DNA from 3 places in the Atlantibacter sp. genome. Region 1 is predicted to be linked to each of the others. Evidence: predicted binding sites of a transcription regulator. Region 1 holds the regulator's gene; each other region holds the start of a gene.
The links. The regulator PhoB, encoded in region 1, activates phosphate uptake and scavenging genes when phosphate is short. The targets are predictions, from matches to a motif close to CTGTCATAAAACTGNCNNAT.
Positions count from the first base shown of each region.

Region 2: nudF (ADP-ribose diphosphatase) is a predicted target of PhoB. The motif match lies at 5,218-5,237, and genes of this name have one in related genera.
Region 3: pstS (phosphate ABC transporter substrate-binding protein PstS) is a predicted target of PhoB. The motif match lies at 2,531-2,550, and genes of this name have one in related genera.

Region 1 covers NZ_DAMBQK010000033.1:2,585-10,660, reverse strand. Annotated here, with positions in the region: gene malZ (maltodextrin glucosidase) at 1-674, opposite strand, end outside; gene proY (proline-specific permease ProY) at 831-2,204, opposite strand; gene brnQ (branched-chain amino acid transporter carrier protein BrnQ) at 2,278-3,597, opposite strand; gene phoR (phosphate regulon sensor histidine kinase PhoR) at 4,000-5,310, opposite strand; gene phoB (phosphate response regulator transcription factor PhoB) at 5,334-6,023, opposite strand; gene sbcD (exonuclease subunit SbcD) at 6,212-7,426, shown strand; gene sbcC (exonuclease subunit SbcC) at 7,423-8,076, shown strand, end outside.
Region 2 covers NZ_DAMBQK010000006.1:75,284-83,359, forward strand. Annotated here, with positions in the region: gene RT120_RS08070 (NAD(P)H-dependent oxidoreductase) at 1-239, shown strand, start outside; gene RT120_RS08075 (putative quinol monooxygenase) at 348-662, shown strand; gene parE (DNA topoisomerase IV subunit B) at 726-2,618, opposite strand; gene yqiA (esterase YqiA) at 2,662-3,237, opposite strand; gene cpdA (3',5'-cyclic-AMP phosphodiesterase) at 3,237-4,064, opposite strand; gene RT120_RS08095 (DUF1249 family protein) at 4,089-4,511, opposite strand; gene nudF (ADP-ribose diphosphatase) at 4,514-5,146, opposite strand; gene tolC (outer membrane channel protein TolC) at 5,359-6,849, shown strand; gene RT120_RS08110 (DUF1190 family protein) at 7,001-7,672, shown strand; gene RT120_RS08115 (glutathionylspermidine synthase family protein) at 7,676-8,076, shown strand, end outside.
Region 3 covers NZ_DAMBQK010000026.1:24,605-32,680, reverse strand. Annotated here, with positions in the region: gene pstA (phosphate ABC transporter permease PstA) at 1-333, opposite strand, end outside; gene pstC (phosphate ABC transporter permease PstC) at 333-1,292, opposite strand; gene pstS (phosphate ABC transporter substrate-binding protein PstS) at 1,406-2,446, opposite strand; gene glmS (glutamine--fructose-6-phosphate transaminase (isomerizing)) at 2,759-4,588, opposite strand; gene glmU (bifunctional UDP-N-acetylglucosamine diphosphorylase/glucosamine-1-phosphate N-acetyltransferase GlmU) at 4,759-6,129, opposite strand; gene RT120_RS18670 (F0F1 ATP synthase subunit epsilon) at 6,569-6,988, opposite strand; gene atpD (F0F1 ATP synthase subunit beta) at 7,009-8,076, opposite strand, start outside.

The sequences.
Region 1 (8,076 bases):
CCGCCGAACTGCGGGTCGACGTGGCGGTAGTCCTGGGTGTCATATTTATGGACGCTGGGCGCGGTAAACACCGGGTTGAGATACAGTGCCGTGACGCCAAGCTTTTGCAGCCACGGCAATTTTCCGCTGATGCCGTCCAGATCCCCGCCGTAAAACGTCGAGCCGCCCGCCTCGGCAGTCACCGGTTCGTCCCAGTCGCGCAGAATGATGTCGCGGTGAGCAGCATGGTGATAGTAAACATTATCCTGCCCGGCCTCACGCGGCAGGCTACGGGCGAAACGGTCAGGGAAGATTTGATAAAAAATCTGGTCCGCCACCCAGTTAGGCCCATTATCCGGCGCATCCACCGCGAACTGCTCAAGGCGCGCGGGCGGAAAATCGTTAAACCCCTGGGGCGTAAACCAGCGCTGGCGGCTGGGCCACAGTAGCTTAAAACTGTAGCGGCGGCGCGGCTGCCCTTCGTCCAGCGCAATAGTCGCCCGCCAGGCGGTCACGCCTTCCTGCGGCGCTTTGCGCACGCGCGTCATGGGAATGGAAGTCTCTTCGTTATCGCGTTCCGCGCGCAGCGTCACCCGCTGCGGCAAATCGTCCCCGGAAAGCCACAGCGTGATGGTCAGCCGCTGCGCGTTCTGCTTGATAAAAGGCGCCACCGGAAGGTGCCAGGCTTGCAACATCGTATTTCCCCTCGGTCAATTTTTGACGCCACCATGCCATATCAGCGGCAAGCCGCCTTCCTCATTTTGCTTTTATTTGGGGGAGGAGTTAACAGGTGGAGAGACTGAGCGTAGAGCGAAAACAGCATCCCCGCCAGGCGGCGGGGATGGTAGGCATTATGCGGTAATACGGGTGCGCGCGTCGTGGCGGCGTTTAAACACCCAACCCACCAGCAGCAGGACAATCCACGCGAAACCGACATAGAGCGAGATGCGGGTATCCGGGTGATAGCCAATCAGGCCGATAATAAACACCAGGAAGATCAAGCCAACAATCGTGGTGGCGACGCCGCCCGGTACTTTAAATTTCAGCGCCTTGATCTCTTCGGGGGATAAGCGGCGGCGGAACCCGATCTGCGACAGCAAAATCATGATCCACACCCACACCGTGGCGAAGGTCGCCAGCGAGGCAATCACCAGGAACACGTTTTCCGGCATGATGTAGTTGAGATACACCGCCAGCAGCAGCGCGGCGGTCATCACCATCACGGTCACCCACGGCACGCCGTTACGCGAGGTTTTGGCGAAGACTTTCGGCGCGCTGCCCTGGTCCGCCATGCCGTGCAGCATACGGCCAACGCCAAACACGTCGCTGTTAATCGCCGACAGCGAAGCGGTGATCACCACAAAGTTAAGAATACCGGCAGCAAAGGTGATGCCCATATGCTGGAAGGTCAGAACGAACGGGCTGCCGTTGGTGCCGACCTGGTTCCACGGATAAATAGACATAATCACAAACAGCGTACCCACGTAGAACACCAGAATACGCAGCGGAACCGAGTTGATGGCGCGCGGAATCGACTTCTCTGGATCTTTGGCTTCGCCTGCGGTGATACCAATAATTTCGATGCCACCGTAGGCGAACATCACCATCTGCAACGCCATCACGGTGCCAATCCAGCCATTGGCGAAGAAACCGCCGTGGCTCCACAAATTACTGATGCCGGTAGGCTGGCCGCCGTTGCCGATGCCCCAGATAATGATGCCGATACCGGCGGCAATCATGATGATAATGGTGGCGACTTTAAAGAATGAGAACCAGAACTCCATCTCGCCAAACACTTTGACGCTCATCAGGTTGATGGCGCAGATAATCAGCACCACGCTCAGCACCCACACCCAGTGCGGCACGGTGGGAAACCAGACGCCCATGTAAATGCCGAAGGCGGTGACGTCGGCGATGGCGACAATCAGGATTTCGAAGCAGTAGGTCCAGCCAGTGATGTAGCCCGCCAGCGGGCCTAAGTTTTCCTGGGCATAACGGGAGAACGAGCTGGCCGCAGGGTTATGTACCGACATTTCACCCAGCGCGCGCATAATAATGTATGCCGCCACGCCGCCAATGATATACGCCAGCAGCACGCTCGGACCGGCCATTTTAATGGCGTCGGCTGAGCCGTAAAAAAGCCCGGTGCCAATCGCCGAGCCGAGCGCCATAAAGCGAATATGTCGTGTACTCAAACCGCGTTTGAGCGTAGTCCCGTTATCCATGTTGTTAAGTACCTGGTTACACAATAAAAAAACCACGGAGGGGGCTCCGTGGTTAAAATCTGTCCGGCTTTATTTAGTGCGCGGTGGAGGTCACTTGACGCCCCGCAGCGCGATCCCAAATAGCGGCAATCACCACCATCGCTACCGTCGGCATCAGCCAGGCCAGCCCTTGATCGGCCAGCGGCATTTTCTGCGTCCAGGCAGGCAACATGTCGCCCAGCGCTGAAGCCTTCACGCCGTCAATCAGGCCCAACAGCAGGCTGATTAACATTGCCGGTGCGATAACGCGGGTGGAATTGTGCCACCAACCGCGGGTAAAGCTCAACACTACCAGCACGATGCACGGCGGATAAATGGCCGTCAGCACCGGAATAGAAATCTGGATCAGGTGGCTCAGGCCCAAATTCGAGACCAGCATCGAGAAGCCGCCGAGAATAAACACCAGCGCGCGGTACGAGAGCGGCAGATACTGCGCGAAGAACTCAGCGCAGGCACAGGTCAGGCCAACCGCCGTCACCATACAGGCGATGAAAATCAACGCGGCCAGCAGGAAGCTGCCTGCGCCGCCAAAGGTGTGCTGCACGTAAGCGTGAAGGATTGCCGCGCCGTTAGCAGACTGATCGACCAGGCTCGCACTGTCTGAACCCAGGCGGAACAGAGCCAGGTACAGCAGGGTCAAGCCCACGCCCGCCATCAGGCCAGCCCAGACGGTATAACGTGTCAACAGACGTGCTTCGGTGACGCCGCGTGAACGCGCCGCATTGACGATAACAATACCGAATACCATTGCGCCCAGGGTATCCATGGTCAGATAGCCGTTAACGAAACCGTTAGAAAACGCCGCATGCTGGTAAGCGTCAGTGGCTACGCTGATATCACCTGCCGGCCACAGCAGAGCGGCAACCGCCAGGATGGTCAGCGCGATAATTTTCAGCGGCGCGAGGAAGTTGCCCACGGTGTCGAGCAGTTTGCCCGGATACAGGGAAACCAGGATCACCAGTGCGAAATAGATCAGGCTGTAGATAAACAGCGGCATCGGGCCTGCGCCCGTCAGCGGCGCAATTCCCATTTCAAACGAAACGGTGGCGGTACGCGGGGTGGCGAACAGCGGCCCCACGGCCAGGTAGCACACGGTCGCCAGCAGGATGCCCGCGCCACGGCCAATCGGCGTGCTCAGGCTGTCCACGCCGCCGCCGACTTTCGCCAGCGCGACCACGGTCAGTACAGGCAGGCCGACCGCCGTGATCAGAAAACCAATCGCCGCCGTCCAGACGTGTTCACCTGCCTGCAGGCCAACCATAGGGGGAAAGATGATGTTGCCGGCGCCTACAAACAGCGCAAAGGTCATAAAGCCCAGTGCGATGATGTCACGCGATTTCAGTTGATGGGTCATAAAGTCTAACTGCCTGTGGATGTGGTGTTGAAAAGAATGACGTTTAGGTTGCCAGCGCTGAGCGAAATAGCGTCGTTTCGTTATAAATCAGCGAAAAACACTTACCTGATGCCGTGGCGGAGAATAGTTTTTTGGATTACCACGAAATTACAGTGAGTCTGGCAACATCAGGTGCGCAATTTAAACGCTTATAACGTTTGAAGGCAATAAGGGATCTAAAAACCAGTAGATTATTCCACAATCGTGAAATGAGTTAGATATTCATACCAGAATCTTAAAAATGTTATGGCTTTTAATGCGAACAAAAAACAAACAACCGTCAAAAATAAGACAGTTATTCAGGAAACCAAACGGCAAAAGGGCCAGTTTACTGGCCCATGGAAACTAAGTTTTACAGCGGGTTTAGCTGATTTGCCGCACCGGGGCAGGATTTGCGATAAGCCGTTCCGGCAGCACAAAACTAAAGGTGGTGCCTTTAGCAGGCTGGCTCTCGATTTCAAGCCGCGCATCGTGGTGGCTGAGGGCGTGCTTAACAATCGCCAGCCCCAGTCCGCTGCCGCCAGTCTGGCGGGAACGGGCTTTATCCACCCGGTAAAAACGCTCGGTGAGACGCGGAATATGCTCCGCTGAAATTCCCGGTCCGTTATCCTGTACCGAAAACTTTGCTCCCTGCGGTGTGCGCTGCCAGGTTACGGTAATCGCCGTGCCTTCCGGGGTATGGTTAACCGCGTTATACACCAGGTTGGATATCGCACTGCGCAGTTGTTCATCATTGCCCAGCACTTTTAAATGACTGTCGACGTCAAATGTAAGCGTATGTCTTTTATGGCTTAAGGTTTGCGCCTCGCGCTCCACCACCCGCAACATCATCGGCACGTCAATTTGCTCATTCAGCACCAGCGCGGGCGCGGCCTCGATTTTCGACAGGGTCAGCAGTTGCTTGACCAGGCCTTCCATCCGGTGGGTTTGCTCGCGCATGGTATGGATGGCTTTCTCGCGCAGCGGGCCTTCGAGCGGTTTATCGTCCATCATTTCCAGATAGCCCTGGAGCACCGTCAGCGGTGTACGCAATTCGTGACTGACGTTAGCGAAGAAATTACGCCGTGCGCCTTCCAACTGGTGCATTTGCGTCACGTCGCGCGCCACCATTAATAGCTGTTCTTCGCTGTAAGGCATAACGCGGAATTCCAGGTGGCGGCCGTTATTCAGCACCAGATTCAGCGGGCGAGTAAACTGCCGCCCCTTTAGCCAGTTGGTGAATTCGGGGTAGCGCAGCAGGTTAAGGATGTTTTGACCGTTATCGTCCGGCCAGCGCAGCCCCAGCAGTTGCTGAGCCAGGCCGTTACACCAGAAGATATTGCCCTCTTCGGTGGTGAGGATCACCGCATCCGGCAAGGATTCCGCGCCGCTGCGAAAGCGTTTGATCAGGCTGCCCAGCTCGCGGCGGCGCTTTTTGTTCCGCAACTGCATTTGATGCAGGCCGTACAGCAGCGGGTCCCAGCTCCCCCGCCCCGGCGGCGGCGTCATGCTGCGATCGACCCAAATCCACCAGGAAAGGCGCATCAAATTCCAGAAATGCCAGACCAGCAGGCTGGTGACCGCCAGCAGCAGAAACCACGCCCAGTAACCAAAAATGGCCCCCAGAATCAGGGCCGGGATACAACACAGCACCAGCTCAAGGGCCAGCCTTTTCCATGACAGCCGTTCCAGCACGCGTCACTCTCCGGTTATCGTGATTAAAAACGACTTGAGAAGCGGTAGCCGGTTCCGCGAACCGTTTGCACCATACGATCGTGCCCGCTCAGCTCCAGCGCTTTACGCAGGCGGCGGATATGCACGTCCACGGTTCGGTCTTCCACATACACGTTGGTGCCCCAGACGTGATTAAGCAATTGCTCGCGGCTGTAAACCCGCTCCGGGTGGGTCATAAAGAAGTGTAACAGTTTGAATTCGGTGGGGCCCATATCGAGAGGGTTTTCGCCAGTCATCACGCGGTGGGAGCTGGGGTCGAGGCTCAGCCCCTGCATTTCGATCACCTCCTCCACCGCCATCGGGGAGATGCGGCGCATCACGGCTTTGATCCGCGCCACCAGCTCTTTCGGGGAGAACGGCTTGGTGATGTAATCGTCCGCGCCGGTTTCCAGCCCGCGCACCCGGTCTTCTTCTTCACCGCGCGCGGTCAGCATCATGACCGGGATATCGCGGGTCAGCGCTTCGCGTTTGAGATGTTTAATAAACTGAAGCCCGGAACCGCCCGGCAACATCCAGTCCAGCAGGATAAGGTCGGGCCAGGGTTCGTTAAGCTGATTCACCGCGGTGTCATAATCTTCCGCTTCAACCGGCTGGAAGCCATTTTGTTCGAGTACGAAGCACACCATCTCACGGATTGGCGCTTCATCTTCAACGACCAGGATACGTCTCGCCATGATTAGCCCTGTCAAATTAAGTCGAATTTTCTGAATGCGGCGCCATTATGCGTCAGTTTTATGACAGATTTATGAAAAAGATGACGGTCTTATGACCCATCAGTTTGCTGTATAAATCTGACCTCAGGACAGTGAAGTATAAGGAGGGTTATAATCCCCCTTTCGCTTTTACGCCACAGGGAATGACGATGCGCATCCTCCACACCTCAGACTGGCATCTCGGTCAAAATTTTTATACCAAAAGCCGCGCGGCGGAGCACCAGGCCTTCCTGACGTGGCTGCGCCAGACGGCGGCGGAGCAGCAGGTGGATGCCATTATCGTCGCCGGGGATATCTTTGATACCGGTTCGCCGCCGAGCTACGCCCGTGAACTGTATAACCGCTTCGTGGTGGATCTCCAGCCGACCGGCTGTGAGTTAATCGTCCTGGCGGGCAATCATGATTCGGTTGCGACGCTCAACGAATCCCGCGAACTGCTGGCCTGCCTGAATACCCGGGTGGTCGCCAGCGCGCAGCGTGATCCTGAAGGCCAGGCATTGATTATCAATAAACGGAATGGCGAGCCGGGCGCGGTACTGTGCCCTGTCCCGTTTTTACGCCCGCGCGACATCACCAAAAGCCGCGCCGGCGAATCGGGCAGCGATAAACAACTGCAACTGCTGGACGCCATTACCCATCATTACCAGGAGTGCTTTGAAGCCGCCTGCCAGTTGCGCGGCGAACGCGCGCTGCCGGTTATCGCAACCGGCCATTTAACCGCGCTGGGCGTCACTAAAACCGACGCGGTACGCGATATTTACATCGGCACCCTCGACGCGTTCCCCGCCAGCCATTTCCCGGCGGCGGATTACATCGCCCTGGGCCATATTCATCGCGCCCAGGCGGTGGCAAAGAGCGAACATATCCGCTATTGCGGCTCGCCGATCCCGTTAAGTTTTGATGAAACCGGCAGTGAAAAAGTAGTGAATCTGGTGGAGTTTTCCGGCGCATCGCTGGCGAAAATCACCCCGCTGGCAGTACCGGTTACCCAGCCGCTGGCGATGATCAAAGGCACGCTGGCGCAAATCGAGCAGCAGCTTGAGCAGTGGCGCGACGCGCCCGCCGAGCCGAAAACCTGGCTGAATATCGAAATTGTCAGCGATGATTTCCTGCACGATATGCAGCGCCAGATCGTTGCCATGACCGAAAATCTGCCGGTGGAAGTGATCTTACTGCGCCGTAACCGCGAGCAGCGGGAACAGGCTATCGCCCGGCTGGAAACCGAAACCCTGAGCGAACTCAGTGTAGAGGAAGTGTTTGAGCGCCGCCTGCAAAGCGAAGCGCTGGAAGAGGATGAAGCCGCCAGGTTGAGGACGCTGTTCGCCCAAACCCTGGAGACGATGCAGCAGGAGGAAAACGCATGAAGATTTTGAGCCTGCGTCTTAAGAACCTCAACTCCCTGAAGGGTGAATGGAAAATCGACTTTACCCAGGAGCCGTTTTCCAGCAATGGACTGTTTGCTATCACCGGGCCAACCGGCGCGGGGAAAACCACCCTGCTTGATGCCGTTTGCCTGGCGCTGTATCACAAGACGCCGCGCCTCAACACCATCTCCCAGTCGCAGAATGATTTGATGACCCGCGACACCGCCGAGTGTCTGGCGGAAGTGGAATTTGAAGTTAAAGGCGTGGCCTATCGCGCGTTCTGGAGCCAGTATCGCGCCCGCTATCTGCCGGACGGCAAACTACAGCCACCCCGCGTGGAACTGGCCCGTAGCGCCGACGGGAAAATTCTGGCGGATAAAGTGAATGACAAGCTCGATGCCGTTGCCACATTAACCGGGCTGGATTATGACCGTTTTACCCGCTCGATGATGCTCTCGCAGGGGCAGTTTGCCGCATTCCTGAACGCCAAAGCCCAGGAGCGCGCAGAGCTTCTCGAAGAACTGACCGGCACCGAGATTTACGGCGTGATTTCCGCGCGGGTTTTTGAGCAGCATAAGCAGGCGCGTATCGATCTGGAAAAACTGCAATCCCAGGCGCAGGGCGTAATGTTGCTCAATGATGAGCAGCGC
Region 2 (8,076 bases), on a different contig from region 1:
AGGGCACCAAATATATGCTCTCTCTGACGTGGAACGCCCCGCTTGATGCGTTCACCGACGAAGATCAGTTCTTCCACGGCGTGGGTGTCGATGGCGTGTATCTGCCGTTCCATAAGGCCAATCAGTTCCTGGGCATGGACCCGCTGCCGACCTTTATCACCAATGACGTGATCAAAATGCCTGACGTGCCGCGTTATATTCAAGAATATCGCGAGCATCTGGCGGCGATTTTTGCTTAACTGAATGCCTGTTACTCTATCCTGATTAAAAGAGTCGCGGTTTGTGCGCCGTGTTAATAGCGCGCGCCTGCGACTCCTGTTTTACGGATTTATCACAAGGAGTTTTTCATGCTGACAGTTATTGCAGAGATCCGCACGCGTCCGGGCGCACATCATCGCCAGGCGGTACTGGATCAGTTCGCCAAAATTATTCCTGCTGTGCTGGCCGAAGAAGGTTGCCACGGCTATGCGCCGCTGGTGGATGTGAATGCCCAGGTAAGCTTCCAGTCCACCGCGCCAGATTCCATCGTGATGCTGGAACAGTGGGAAAGCGTGCCGCACCTTGAGGCCCATCTTCAGACACCGCACATGAAAGCGTGGAGCGAAGCGGTGAAAGGCGACGTGCTGGAAACCCATATCCGTATTCTGGAACAGGGCGTTTAACCGCGCCTTCAGGATCAAAAAAGGCGATGAAGATTCATCGCCTTTTTTACGTTTTCGCGCCGGTTACACGTCCAGATCGGCGAGATCGCCCTTCTCCTGCAACCAGTTGCGACGATCTTCCGAACGCTTTTTCGCCAGTAGCATATCCATCATCGCCGTGGTGCGCGCATCGTCATCGTCGCTGATGGTCAACTGCACCAGACGGCGGGTGTTCGGGTCCAGCGTGGTTTCACGCAGTTGCAGCGGGTTCATTTCGCCCAGCCCTTTAAAGCGCTGCACGTTCGGTTTGCCCTTCTTGCGCTTCAACTGATCCAGCACGCCGGCTTTTTCTTCTTCCGTCAGCGCGTAGTAAACCTCTTTACCCAAATCGATGCGGTACAGCGGCGGCAGCGCAACGTAGACGTGGCCGTTTTTCACCAGGGTGCGGAAGTGCTTCACAAACAGCGCGCACAGCAGCGTAGCGATATGTAGACCGTCCGAGTCGGCATCCGCCAGAATGCAAATCTTACCGTAGCGCAACTGGCTGAGATCTTCGCTGTCGGGATCGATGCCGATCGCCACCGAAATATCGTGCACTTCCTGAGACGCCAGCACTTCATCTGACGACACTTCCCAGGTATTAAGGATCTTACCCTTCAGCGGCATGATCGCCTGATATTCACGGTCACGCGCCTGTTTGGCGGAACCGCCCGCCGAATCCCCTTCTACGAGGAACAGCTCGGTACGGGCTAAATCCTGTGCGGTGCAGTCTGCCAGTTTGCCCGGCAGCGCCGGTCCACTGGTGAGTTTTTTACGCACCACTTTTTTGGCGGCGCGCATCCGGCGCTGAGCGCTGGAGATTGCCAGTTCCGCCAGCATTTCTGCGGCCTGAACGTTCTGGTTCAGCCACAGGCTGAAGGCGTCTTTAACCACGCCTGAAACAAACGCCGCGCACTGGCGCGACGAGAGTCGCTCTTTGGTCTGCCCCGCAAACTGCGGGTCCTGCATTTTCACCGACAGCACATAGGCGCAGCGTTCCCAGATATCTTCCGCCGACAGTTTGACGCCGCGCGGCAGGATATTGCGGTACTCGCAGAATTCGCGCATCGCGTCCAGCAGGCCCTGACGCAGGCCGTTAACGTGAGTCCCGCCCTGCATGGTGGGGATCAGGTTAACGTAGCTTTCGGTCAGCAATTCGCCGCCTTCCGGCAGCCACAGCAGCGCCCAGTCAACCGCTTCCGTATCGCTGGAGAAATTACCGATAAACGGTTTTTCCGGCAGCGTCGGCAGCCCGTTGACCGCTTCGCTCAGGTAATCATTCAGCCCGTCGAGATAGCACCAGCGCTGTTCGGTGTTGTTCACCTTGTCTTTAAAGGTGATTTCCACGCCGGGGCACAGCACCGCTTTGGCTTTCAGCAAATGGCTTAAGCGCGAAACTGAAAAACGCGGGGAATCGAAGAAGGATTCATCCGGCCAGAAATGAACGCTGGTACCGGTATTGCGTTTACCGCAGGTGCCGACCACGTCCAGATCTTTCACTTTATCGCCGTTAGCGAACGCGATGTTGTAAATCTGCCCGTCACGACGAACGTTCACTTCAACCCGCTTCGACAGGGCGTTGACCACCGAGATCCCCACGCCGTGCAGGCCGCCTGAGAACTGGTAGTTTTTATTAGAGAACTTACCCCCGGCGTGCAGACGGCACAGGATCAGCTCAACGGCAGGTACACCCTCTTCCGGATGGATATCGACAGGCATACCGCGCCCGTCGTCAATCACCTCAAGCGACTGATCTTCGTGGAGGATCACGTCTACGCGTTTGGCATGGCCCGCCAGCGCTTCGTCCACGCTGTTATCAATAACTTCCTGCCCAAGGTGGTTGGGACGAGTGGTATCGGTATACATCCCCGGACGGCGGCGAACCGGCTCAAGCCCGGTGAGTACCTCAATGGCATCAGCGTTATAGGATTGCGTCATGGTTTATTCGTTCAGAGAGAAACGGCATCGAATCCGGGCAGAATTACTCAATACCCAGAAAATCGACAATCTGTGAGAAATAATCTTCAAAGCCCACAAAGGCATGATTACCCCCGTCAATCACGGTCTGCCGGCAGGAAGCGTAGTAAGCCACTGCCTGGCGATAATCAAGCACCTCGTCCCCGGTCTGCTGGAGCAGCCAGATCAAATCCGGCGCTTCCAGCGGGTCGATTTGCATGACTTTGAGATCGTAAATATGGCGTGACTCTAGCACATATTGCTGCCCGGTGTAGGGGTTCTCGTTTTGGCCTAAATAGTCGACCAGCAGTTCGAAGGGGCGCACCGCCGGGTTAACCACCACCGCTGGCAGCATAAAGCATTGGGAGAGCCAGGTGGCGTAATACCCACCGAGAGACGAGCCCACCACCGCCAGTTCTTCGCCGCCGTGCTCCAGCACCAGCGACTCCAGCAGTTCCGCCGCATCGGAGGGAAACGGCGGCAGTTGCGGCACGATCATCTTAATCGCCGGGTGGTGGTGTTCAAGCCAGGCTTTAAACAGGGTTGCTTTCGCAGAGCGTGGCGAACTGTTGAACCCGTGCAGGTAGAGAAGCGTGGACATCAGTAGCCTTCAGACGCGGTATCAGGATTGAACTGCGTCCCCTCAAGGCGTTCGACCTGGGTGGTCAGCGTACCGTCGGCATACAGCTCCAGCCAGCGCCAACCGGGGGCGATGGTATCCAGGGTAAAGTTCGCGCAATGGGGTTTGAACTGGACGCAGGTGGACGGTGTCGCCAGCAGACGGCGGCCATTCCAGTCGAGATCCTGTTCCTGGTGGATATGCCCGCACAGCAGGTGGCGCACATTCGGAAAACGGCGTAGCACCGCGTCCAGCTCACCCGCGTTACGCAAGCTGTGTTGATCCAGCCAACTGCATCCTGCCGGTAACGGATGGTGATGAAGCAGTAACAAGGTGAACCGCTCGGCGTTTTCCGCCAGCTTCGTTTCCAGCCAATCCAGTTGATATTCGCTTAACTCACCGTGCGGAACGCCGAACACCTGGCTGTCCAACAGCAGGATCTGCCAGTTGTCGCCGCACAGCACCTGCTTCGCCGGGGAGATGCCCGCATCCTGAAGCGCGCTGAACATGGCGGGCTGGAAATCATGGTTGCCTGGCAGCCAGACGCAGGGCGCAGAAAAGACGGCGATACCCTGCGCGAAGTGCTGATAAGCCTCCGGCGTATGATCCTGCGCTAAATCGCCGGTCGCAACGATCAGGTCGCACGGGCGCTGCTGTGCCGTGATAGCCTCCAGCACAGCCTGATAACTACTCCAGGTATTGACGCCCAACAGCGTTTCGCTTTTTTGCGCGAACAGGTGGGTATCGGTAATTTGTAAAATCCTGACGCTCGCCCCATCCGCAACAGGAAGATTCAACAAACGTTCCAAAGGGTGTCCTTAGGTTTCACGACGCTAACAAACCGGAACCGCCATCGCTCCATGCGCCAGGCAGTAGCGCAACCAATCAGCAAGAAACTGGTTAATCTGATGCTTTTCATCGCGTTGATGCAACTTTTTATTCGGGTAATCATAACGTGCTTTGAAGCGAAAGATCTGCTGGCTTGAACACACTTCCGCCACCATCGCGTCATGATAGAGCCGCACCGACATTGACGGCAGGCTCCAGTAGCTAATAGCGGGCACGGTCTGTTTGATTTCCACGAGCGTAGTGTAGCGGGTGGATTCGAGAATCGTTAATCGGTATTGCGCGCTGCCGACTTGATAGCTCACTGTTTCGCCCACTGCATCCGTTCGCGGCAGTAAGCGGCGCAAAATTGCAAAATTTGTTTCGCAAAGGCGCATCATTTCTGGAAAGTCGGGGGTATAGCGCTTCATATTCAGGTGTTCCACTCTTGACGTATTTCTTGATAGTGCAGTTGCAGCCAGAGCAGTGCGATGACTGAGGCTGCGTTATCGATTTTCCCCTCTTTAACCCACTGGTATGCCTGTTCCCGGCTTACCACATGAACACGAATATCTTCGTTTTCTTCCACCAGGCCGTGTATACCTTCGGCCTGCGTGGCATCCACTTCACCCACCAGAATCGATAACCGCTCGCTGGTGCCGCCAGGGCTTGCGAGATAGTTCAATACTGGCTTCGTGCGTCCCACCACCAATCCTGCTTCTTCCATGGCTTCGCGACGCGCCACTTCCTCCACGCTTTCGCCAGGTTCAATCATCCCGGCGACCAGCTCCAGCAACCATGGGGTGTCGCTGGTGTCATACGCGGCGATACGGATCTGCTCGATCAGCACCACTTCATCGCGCACAGGGTCAAAGGGTAGCAGGACTGAAGCATGACCGCGCTCAAAAATTTCACGCCGCACTTCGCCGCTCATTTCACCATTAAAAAGGCGGTGTCGAAAACGATACAGATCTAACGAAAAAAAGCCGCGGTACAGTTTTTCCCGTGCAATAATTTCTACATCGTTTTTTGTAAAAGTCACTGCACGATCGTCTGGTTTACTCATGATCAAAGCCTGTTATAAATGAGGATGGTGGTGAACGTATTCAACTCAGTTTACCTGTCGTTATAACGCCAATATGGTAGATTGATGAAATTTAATGGCATAAGGCACAGAAGGCCAATCTTCACATATCGCGGATTCTGCTAAAATCGGCGACAATTTTCGACTTCTGTCAGCGCTAATAAACAAATTCTGCTTCACAACAAGGAATGCAAATGAAGAAACTGCTCCCCATTCTTATCGGCCTGAGCCTTACCGGATTCAGCGCCATGAGCCAGGCAGAAAACCTGTTACAGGTTTATCAGCAAGCACGTTTGAGCAACCCGGACCTGCGTAGATCCGCCGCCGATCGTGATGCCGCATTCGAAAAAATCAACGAAGCTCGCAGTCCTTTATTACCGCAGCTCGGCCTTGGCGCAGACTACTCTTACAGTAACGGTTACCGCGATGCGAATGGCGTTAACTCCAACACCACCAGCGCATCGCTGTCGTTGACCCAGACCATTTTCGATATGTCGAAATGGCGTCAGCTAACGCTTCAGGAAAAAAGCGCCGGGATTCAGGACGTCACTTTCCAGACCGATCAGCAAACCCTGATCCTGAACACCGCGACCGCGTATTTTAACGTGCTCAGCGCGATCGATGCGCTCTCCTTTACCGAAGCGCAGAAACAGGCGATTTATCGCCAGTTAGACCAGACCACCCAGCGTTTTAACGTGGGCCTGGTGGCGATCACCGACGTGCAGAACGCCCGTTCTCAGTACGATAACGTGTTGGCGAACGAAGTCACCGCCCGTAACAACCTGGATAACGCGCTGGAACAGCTGCGCCAGGTGACCGGCAACTATTATCCGCAGTTGGCTTCGCTGAACGTGGACGCGTTCAAAACCGCGAAACCGGATTCAGTCAACAATCTGTTGAAAGAAGCGGAAAACCGCAACCTGGCGCTGTTGCAGGCGCGCCTGAGTCAGGATTTGGCCCGCGAGCAAATCCGCCTGGCGGAAACTGGCCATATGCCGACAGTGGGTTTGACTGCATCGACCGGCATTTCCGACAGCTCTTACAGCGGTTCCGCGACCAATACCGCCCAGTATAACGACAGCAACGTTGGTCAGAATAAAGTGGGCATCAATTTCTCCCTGCCGATCTACAGCGGCGGCGCGGTGACGTCCCAGGTTAAACAAGCGCAGTACAACTTTGTGGGTGCCAGCGAGCAGCTTGAAAGCGCACACCGCAACGTGGTGCAAACCGTGCGTTCGTCTTTCAATAACATCAATGCCTCTATCAGCAGCATCAACGCCTATAAACAGGCGGTGGTTTCTGCCCAGAGTTCATTAGATGCGACAGAAGCCGGTTACGAAGTGGGTACCCGTACCATCGTCGATGTGCTGGATGCCACCACTACGCTGTACAACGCGAAGCAGCAGCTCTCCAGTGCCCGTTACAACTACCTGATTAACCAGCTGAATATTAAATCCGCGCTGGGAACGTTGAACGAGCAGGATCTGCAGATCCTCAACAGCAACCTGGGCAAACCGGTTTCTACCACGCCTGAAATCGTGGCACCGGAAAACTCCCGACAGGATGCCGCTGCGGATGGCTACGCCACCACCAGCGCGCAGACCCAGCCAGCCGCTCAGCCAGCGAGCGCGTTGCAACCTGCCTCCGCAACGCAGAGCAACAGTAAAAATCCGTTCCGCAATTAAGCCTGCGACGGGGGGTGTGAATCACCCCCCGAAACTTCGTAAGGCAACGTAAAGATCCGCGCCCGGCGCGCCCGCCGCTTTAATTTCGACCGTTCATCCTCTATCCTTTGAAGTTAATTCTTTGCATTATCACTGGGTTCAGGAAGATAAAATGAAACGGACAAAATCCATCAATCATGCGACGTTTCGCAAAAGCTTTAGCGCGCGCCACTTAACTCCGGTTGCATTGGCGGTCTCTGCCGTGTTTATGCTCGCGGGTTGTGAAAAGAGCGATGAGACTGTCTCGCTTTATCAGAACGCCGACGACTGTTCGGCCGCTAATCCGGGCAAAAGCGCCGAATGTACTACGGCTTACAATAATGCCCTGAAAGAAGCCGAGCGCACCGCGCCAAAATACGCCACCCGCGAAGACTGCGTGGCGGAATTCGGTGAAAACCAGTGCCAACAGGCCCCTGCTCAGGCGGGCGTTGCGGGTGAAAACCAGGCGCAGGCCCACAGCGGCGGCAGTTTCTGGATGCCGTTAATGGCGGGCTACATGATGGGCCGCATGATGGGCGGCGGCGCGGGCTTCGCGCAGCAGCCGCTGTTCAGCTCGCGCAACCCGGCAAGCCCGGCGTACGGTCAGTACAACGATGCCAGCGGCAAGAGCTATGGCGCAGCGCAGCCGGGCCGTACCATGACGGTTCCAAAAACGGCGATGACACCGAAACCGGCGACCACCACCACCGTGACCCGTGGCGGCTTTGGCGAGTCAGTGGCGAAACAGTCCACGATGCAGCGTAGCTCGGCAACCGGCACCTCCAGCCGTTCAATGGGTGGTTGATCGATGGAGCGGATTGCCATTAGCGAGCGCCCGGACTGGCGCGAAAAAGCCACCGAATACGGTTTCAACTTCCACACCATGTACGGCGAGCCGTACTGGTGTGAGGACGCTTATTACCAGCTGACGCTCGGCCAGGTGGAACGCCTGGAAGCCGTTACCGCCGAACTTCACCAGATGTGTTTGCAGGTGGTGGAGAAAGTTGTTGCCAGCGATGCCCTGCTGACCAAATTCCGCATCCCGAAACACACCTGGGAATTTGTGCGTCAGTCCTGGCGCAGCCAGCAGCCGTCGCTCTACTCGCGTCTCGATCTGGCCTGGGATGGTGTCGGCGATCCAAAGCTGTTAGAGAACAATGCCGATACGCCCACCTCGCTGTATGAAGCGGCGTTTTTCCAGTGGATCTG
Region 3 (8,076 bases), on a different contig from region 1:
ATATTCGGCCAGATAAATACCCGCCATGATGCCCAGCGGCGTACCAAATACGGTCGCCCACAGGATCAGTAACCCACTGCCCGCCAGGGCGTTGGCCAGACCGCCGCCAGCGGTATTCGGCGGCGGGGTCATTTCGGTGAACAGCGCCAGCGACATCCCGTCAAAGCCGCGGGTAATTGTCGAGAACAAAATCCAGATCAGCCAGAACAGGCCGAAGGCCATGGTGGCCATCGACAGCGTCAGGGCAATGCGGTTTTTAGCGCGGCGACGCGCCTGCATTTTGCGGCGCGATTCCGCCAGTTCCTGAGAGGATTGCAATTCGATGGTCGCCATTAGCGTGCCCCCTCGTTTTTCGCCAGACGCATAATCATGACTTTAGAAATCGCCAGCACAATAAAGGTAATCACGAACAGGATCAGGCCCAGTTCCATCAACGCTGCCACGTGCAGACCGGATTCCGCTTCGGCGAATTCGTTGGCCAGCGCGGAGGTAATACTGTTGCCCGGCATATACAGCGAGGCGCTGTCGAGCTGGTAGGTGTTGCCGATGATAAAGGTCACCGCCATGGTTTCGCCCAGCGCGCGGCCCAGCCCGAGCATCACGCCACCGATCACGCCGTTTTTGGTGAACGGCAGCACGATACGCCAGATCACTTCCCAGGTGGTGCAGCCGATGCCGTAGGCCGACTCTTTCATCATCACCGGCGTTTGCTCAAATACATCACGCATTACCGCGGCAATGTACGGAATGATCATGATGGCGAGGATGACGCCTGCGGCCAGGATACCGATACCGAACGCCGGGCCGGAGAACAGCGCGCCAACAAACGGAATAGTGGAGAGCACATTGCCCACCGGCTCCTGGAAATAAGTGGCGAACAGCGGGGCGAAGATAAACAGGCCCCACATGCCGTAAACGATACTCGGAATAGCCGCCAGCAGCTCAATCGCGATACCCAGCGGGCGCTTCAGCCAGTTTGGGGCCAGCTCGGTCAGGAACAGGGCGATACCAAAGCTCACCGGCACCGCAATCAGCAGGGCGATAAACGAGGTTACCAGGGTTCCGTAGATCGGCACTAATGCGCCGTAGATGTCATTCGGGGCATCCCACTCTTTGGTCCACAGGAATGAGAAGCCGAATTTTTGAATGCTTGGCCATGAGGAGATGACCAGGGACACGATAATGCCGCCCATCAGCAATAGCACAATCAGCGCAGCCAGTTTTACCAGCGCGCTGAATATCATGTCACCGTTTTTCCCCGGAGGGGTAAATGCAGGCTTAGTGGCAGCCATAATTCACTCTTTTGTCAGAACCCTGAAAACCGGCATTATCGCCAGTTTTCAGGGTATTGCCATTACCCATTGTCAGTCGGCCGGAAATTTCTTCCCACCGACTCAGGGGCAAATCAGTACAACGCTTTACCGCTGCTGTCTTTCACGTTGGTTTTCCATGCAGCACGAATCTGCTCAACCACGCTGTCCGGCAGGCTGGCGTAATCCAGGTCATTGGCCTGTTTCGCACCATCTTTAAAGGCCCAGTCGAAGAACTTCAGCACTTCAGCACCCTGTTCCGGTTTCTTCTGCTCTTTGTGAAGCAGGATGAAGGTGGTGGAGGTAATCGGCCACGCCTCGTCACCTTTCTGGTTCGTCAGGTCCTGCGCGAAGGATTTGCTCCAGTCCACGCCTTTAGCAGCGTTAGAGAAGCTCTCTTCGGTCGGGCTGACCGGTTTGCCGTCAGCGGAAACCAGTTTGGTGTACGCCAGGTTGTTCTGCTTAGCGTAAGCGTATTCTACATAGCCGATAGACCCTGGCAGACGCTGTACGAAGGCGGCGATGCCGTCGTTGCCTTTACCGCCCAGACCGGTCGGCCAGTTTACGGTAGAGCCTGAACCTACTTTGGATTTCCACTCTTCGTTAACTTTCGCCAGGTAGCTGGTGAACACGAAGGAGGTACCGGAACCGTCAGCACGACGCACCACGGCGATGTTCTGAGACGGCAGTTTCAGGCCAGGGTTGAGTTTAGCGATCGCTTCGTCATCCCATTTTTTGATTTTGCCCAGGTAGATATCACCCAGGGTTTTACCATCCAGCACCAGTTCACCGGATTTCACGCCCTGAAGATTCACCGCCAACACCACACCGCCAATCACGGTCGGGAACTGGAACAGGCCTTCCTGCTGGAGTTTTTCGTCGCTCAGCGGCGCATCAGAGGCACCAAAATCAACGGTATTCGCAATGATTTGCTTAACGCCGCCGGAGGAGCCGATACCCTGATAGTTCACTTTGCTGCCCGTGGACTTCTGGTAGGTATCTGCCCATTTGGCATACACCGGCGCAGGGAAGGTTGCACCGGCGCCAGTCAGGCTCGCCGCAGCATTAACGGCAAAAGCGCTCATCGATAAGGTCGCGGCGACAACAGTTGCGACGGTGGTACGCATAACTTTCATAATGTCTCCTGCTGGATCGTAATTCATTGTTTAGTGGCTACGATGAGCAAAATAGGACACTTTGGTGACAGTTAAATGTACGAATTATGACAGTTTTATGACAAGGGAAATCTCATGAAATTATCAACCAGAAAAACTCTATTTATCAAAGACATAATCACAATTATGACAGCGCTATTGCCGTAAAATTTTATTTTTGTGACAAGATTAAAGGTAGTTCGGGATGACGCATTGTCATAAAAAAACGGGGATTTTTTTGGATAAAAACCAGCCAAAAAAGAAAGCCTCACCATGACAGTGAGGCTTGCGGGATTATTCTACAGTAACGGATTTTGCGAGGTTACGCGGCTGGTCTACGTCGGTGCCTTTGATCAGCGCCACATGGTAGGCCAGTAACTGCAACGGAACGGTATAGAAGATCGGCGCAATCACCTCTTCCACATGCGGCATCTCGATGATGTGCATGTTGTCGCTGCTGGAGAAACCGGCATCCTGATCGGCGAAGACGTACAGCTGGCCGCCACGGGCGCGCACTTCTTCGATGTTAGATTTCAGTTTTTCCAGCAGTTCGTTGTTCGGTGCCACCACAATAACCGGCATATCGGCGTCAATCAGCGCCAGCGGGCCGTGTTTCAGCTCGCCAGCGGCATAGGCTTCCGCGTGAATATAAGAGATCTCTTTCAGCTTCAGCGCGCCTTCCAGGGCGATCGGATACTGATCGCCACGGCCCAGGAACAGGGCGTGATGCTTGTCGGAGAAATCTTCCGCCAGCGCTTCGATGCGCTTGTCCTGGGACAGCATCTGCTCGATACGGCTCGGCAATGCCTGTAGGCCGTGCACAATATCGTGCTCGACAGAGGCATCCAGGCCCTTCAGGCGGGCCAGCTTCGCCACCAGCATCAACAGCACCGTTAGTTGAGTGGTGAAGGCTTTGGTAGAGGCCACGCCGATTTCGGTGCCCGCTTTGGTCATCAGCGCCAGATCGGATTCACGCACCAGCGAAGAGCCCGGAACGTTGCACACCGCCAGCGAGCCCAGATAGCCCAGCTCTTTAGACAGGCGCAGTGCTGCCAGGGTATCGGCAGTTTCGCCAGACTGAGACAGGGTAATCATCAGGCTGTTGCGGCGTACCGCAGATTTGCGATAGCGGAATTCAGAGGCGATTTCGACATCGCAGGAGACGCCCGCCAGCGCTTCGAACCAGTAGCGCGACACCATACCGGAGTTATAGGAGGTGCCGCAGGCCACGATCTGGATATGCTCAACCTGCGAGAGCAGATCGTTAGCCTGAGGGCCGAGCTCGCTTAAATCCACTTCGCCGTGGCTGATGCGCCCGGTCAGGGTGTTTTTGATCGCGTTCGGCTGCTCGTAGATCTCTTTTTGCATGTAGTGGCGGTAAACGCCTTTGTCGCCCGCGTCATATTGCAGGTTGGATTCGATATCCTGACGTTTAACTTCTTCGCCTTTGTTATCGAAGATGGTGACGTTGCGGCGAGTCACTTCCGCGATATCGCCTTCTTCCAGGAAGATAAAGCGACGGGTCACTGGCAAAAGCGCCAGTTGATCGGACGCGATAAAGTTTTCACCCATACCGAGGCCGATAACCAGCGGGCTACCAGAACGCGCGGCCAGCAGCACGTCCGGATTGCGGGTGTCGACGATAACGGTGCCGTATGCGCCGCGCAGTTGCGGGATAGCGCGCAGAACCGCATCACGCAGGGTGCCGCCCTGCTCCAGCTCCCAGTGCACCAGATGCGCGATGACTTCGGTATCGGTCTGGGAAGCAAATTCGTATCCGCGCGCCTGCAACAGCTCGCGCAGCGGCTCATGGTTTTCAATGATGCCGTTGTGAACAACCACAATGTGATCGGACACATGCGGGTGTGCGTTAATTTCCGACGGTTCGCCGTGGGTCGCCCAACGGGTATGGGCAATGCCCGTACCGCCATGCAGAGGCTGTTCCTGTGCGGCTTGCGCCAGCATCTGAACTTTGCCAAGACGACGTAAACGCGTCATCTCTCCGCTGCTGTTGATAACCGCAAGTCCCGCAGAGTCATAACCACGGTATTCCAGACGGCGTAATCCTTCGAGAAGGATTTCTGCAATATCACGCTGCGCGACTGCGCCAACAATTCCACACATAGTTTTGTTTCCTGATAATGGCGATATGCCATAGGTTGTCAGTCGACCTTTGTTGCTCTTTTCGAGCGCCCCGAGCCTTGTAGAGAGTGGGGTTATTATTGTGGTACTGCTTTTGGGGCGGAGGAATTATGGCTTCCTCTCACCCCGGCCTCGCTTTACAGCAAGGATAATTATTTTTTCTTCACCGGACGCTGCCAGCCCTGAATATGGGTCTGCTTCACGCGGCTGATGACTAATTCATTTTCTTCGATATTACGGGTAACCGTGGTGCCCGCGCCGATGGTCACGCCGCGCGCTACGGTTACCGGCGCAACCAGTTGCGTGTCGGAACCGACAAACACATCGTCGCCAATAATGGTTTTGTGTTTATTCGCGCCATCGTAATTACAGGTAATGGTGCCCGCGCCAATATTCACATTCGCGCCGATTTCCGCATCGCCTAAATAGGAAAGATGGCCGGCTTTGGACCCTTTACCGAGACGCGCTTTTTTCATTTCCACGAAGTTGCCAACATGCGCGCCTTCTTCGAGTTCCGCGCCGGGACGCAAACGCGCAAATGGACCGATGGTACAGGCGGCATCAAGTCGCGAATCTTCTACTACAGAGTAAGCGCTGATTTCACAGTCATCGCCAATCACGCTGTTTTTAATGATACAGCCCGCAGCGATTTTTACCCGGTTGCCCAGGATAACGTTGCCTTCGATAATCACATTAGTATCAATTTCAACGTCGCGCCCGTGGGTTAATTCGCCACGCAGATCGAAACGCGCCGGATCGCGCAGCATCACGCCTGCCAGCAGCAATTTTTCTGCCTGTTCGGACTGATACACACGCTCAAGACGCGCCAGCTGCAGGCGGTTATTCACGCCTTCCACTTCGCTTAAGCGGTCAGGATGTACGGCGGCGATTTCGCGCCCTTCCTGCCAGGCGAGGGCGATAATATCGGTAATGTAATATTCGCCCTGGGCGTTATCGTTAGTCAGTTTTGACAGCCAGCGTTTTAAATCCGCGCCGTTGGCAATCAAAATACCGGTATTGATTTCATTAATCTGGCGCTGTTCGTCGCTGGCGTCTTTATGTTCAACAATGCCCGTTACCTGCCCGTTTTCACGAGTAATACGGCCATAGCCGGTCGGATCGTCAAGTTTGACCGTCAACAGGCCAATACCGCCTTGCGGTTTAGCATCCTTCAGGCGCGCCAGGGTATCGGTAGAAATCAGCGGTACGTCGCCGTAGAGCATCAGAATGTCTTCGTCATCCGCGAAGAACGGCGCGGCTTGCTGCATAGCATGGCCGGTTCCCAGTTGCTCGGCCTGCAAAACCCAGTTCACGGCATCATTATTCAGGGTTTGTTTAAGCAGATCGCCGCCGTGGCCGTATACCAGATGTACACGCTGGGCACCGACCTTTGTCGCCGCATCAATCACATGCTGCACCATCGGCTTGCCGGCAAGCGTGTGCAACACTTTTGGAAGATCGGAATACATGCGGGTGCCTTTGCCTGCGGCAAGGATAACCACGCTCATCGCACTGTTCGCCATACGCGTCCTGTCTCTGTAAAGTGAGTGAAGTAAAACGATTTACGTTTGAAAATTCTACATATTTTTCGCGGTAAAATGGATTGCCGTTATTTTACGCGGTTAATGTGAATTTTGCTTTATTGGCTATTTATTTAGGGTGTAATGTCCCGTCAGCCGCTGCTTTTTAAGTGCGTAATTCATTGCCATAGCGCATTTGGCGCACTTAGTTTTTAATAAAAAATATCCGGCGAATGAATATATTTGGATTCTCCCGGCAAAGAATAGCGGATTTTTCGCAGATTACTGTTCGGATTAATTTACTGTAAACGGCAATAGCAGGAAGGAAACCACCCAAACAGGTGATAATAAAGCGATGATCGAGAATCGCATTGCCGGCAACACCGCAACGGGCAAAAAAAATGCCAGTCATATGACTGGCATTTTAGCTTTCAAGCCGGTGTTACATCGCTTTTTTGGTTAACTCGATAACGCGCAGTTTGGCAATCGCTTTAGCCAGTTCAGCAGAAGCCTGAGCGTAATCCACGTCGCCGTGAGAATTACGAATGTGCTCTTCTGCCTTACGCTTCGCTTCCAGGGCTCGCGCTTCGTCGAGGTCCTGACCGCGAATCGCGGTATCTGCCAGCACAGTCACGTTGCCCGGTTGCACTTCAAGAATGCCGCCGGAGAGATAAATAAACTCTTCATGACCGTGCTGCTTCACGATGCGGATCATACCAGGCTTAATGGCGGTGAGCAGCGGAGCGTGGCCCGGGTAAATCCCCAGTTCACCTTCACTACCCGTAACCTGGATTTTTTCCACCAGCCCTGTGAACATTTGCTGTTCAGCGCTGACGACATCCAGGTGGTAAGTCATTGCCATATCACCCTCCGATTAAGGCGTTAAAGTTTTTTGGCTTTTTCCACGGCTTCGTCGATGGAGCCAACCATGTAGAACGCCTGCTCCGGCAGGTGATCGTATTCGCCTTCCATGATGCCTTTAAAGCCACGGATAGTATCTTTCAGCGATACGTATTTGCCCGGAGAACCGGTAAACACTTCTGCCACGAAGAACGGCTGGGACAGGAAGCGCTGGATCTTACGCGCGCGTGCTACCACCAGTTTGTCTTCTTCAGACAGTTCGTCCATACCGAGGATGGCGATGATGTCTTTCAGTTCCTGGTAACGCTGCAGGATGGACTGTACGCCACGCGCGGTGTCGTAGTGCTCCTGGCCAACAACCAGCGGGTCCAGCTGACGGCTGGTGGAATCCAGCGGGTCAACCGCAGGGTAGATACCCAGAGACGCGATCTGACGGCTCAGTACCACGGTCGCGTCAAGGTGCGCAAAGGTGGTGGCTGGTGACGGGTCAGTCAAGTCATCCGCAGGTACGTATACCGCCTGTACGGACGTGATAGAACCGGTTTTGGTGGAGGTGATACGTTCCTGCAGAACGCCCATTTCTTCCGCCAGCGTCGGCTGATAACCTACCGCAGAAGGCATACGGCCCAGCAGTGCAGATACTTCAGTACCGGCCAGGGTATAACGGTAGATGTTATCCACGAACAGCAGAACGTCACGGCCTTCGTCACGGAATTTCTCAGCCATGGTCAGGCCGGTCAGCGCAACGCGCAGACGGTTTCCCGGCGGCTCGTTCATCTGGCCGTAAACCAGGGATACTTTATCCAGAACGTTGGAATCGGTCATTTCGTGGTAGAAGTCGTTACCCTCACGAGTACGCTCACCCACGCCCGCAAACACAGAATAACCGGAGTGCTCGATCGCGATGTTACGGATCAGCTCCATCATGTTTACGGTTTTACCTACGCCCGCACCACCGAACAGACCGACTTTACCGCCCTTCGCGAACGGACACATCAGGTCGATTACTTTGATACCGGTTTCCAGCAGTTCCTGAGAGCTGGACAGCTCTTCATAGGACGGTGCCGCGCGGTGGATCGCCCAACGCTC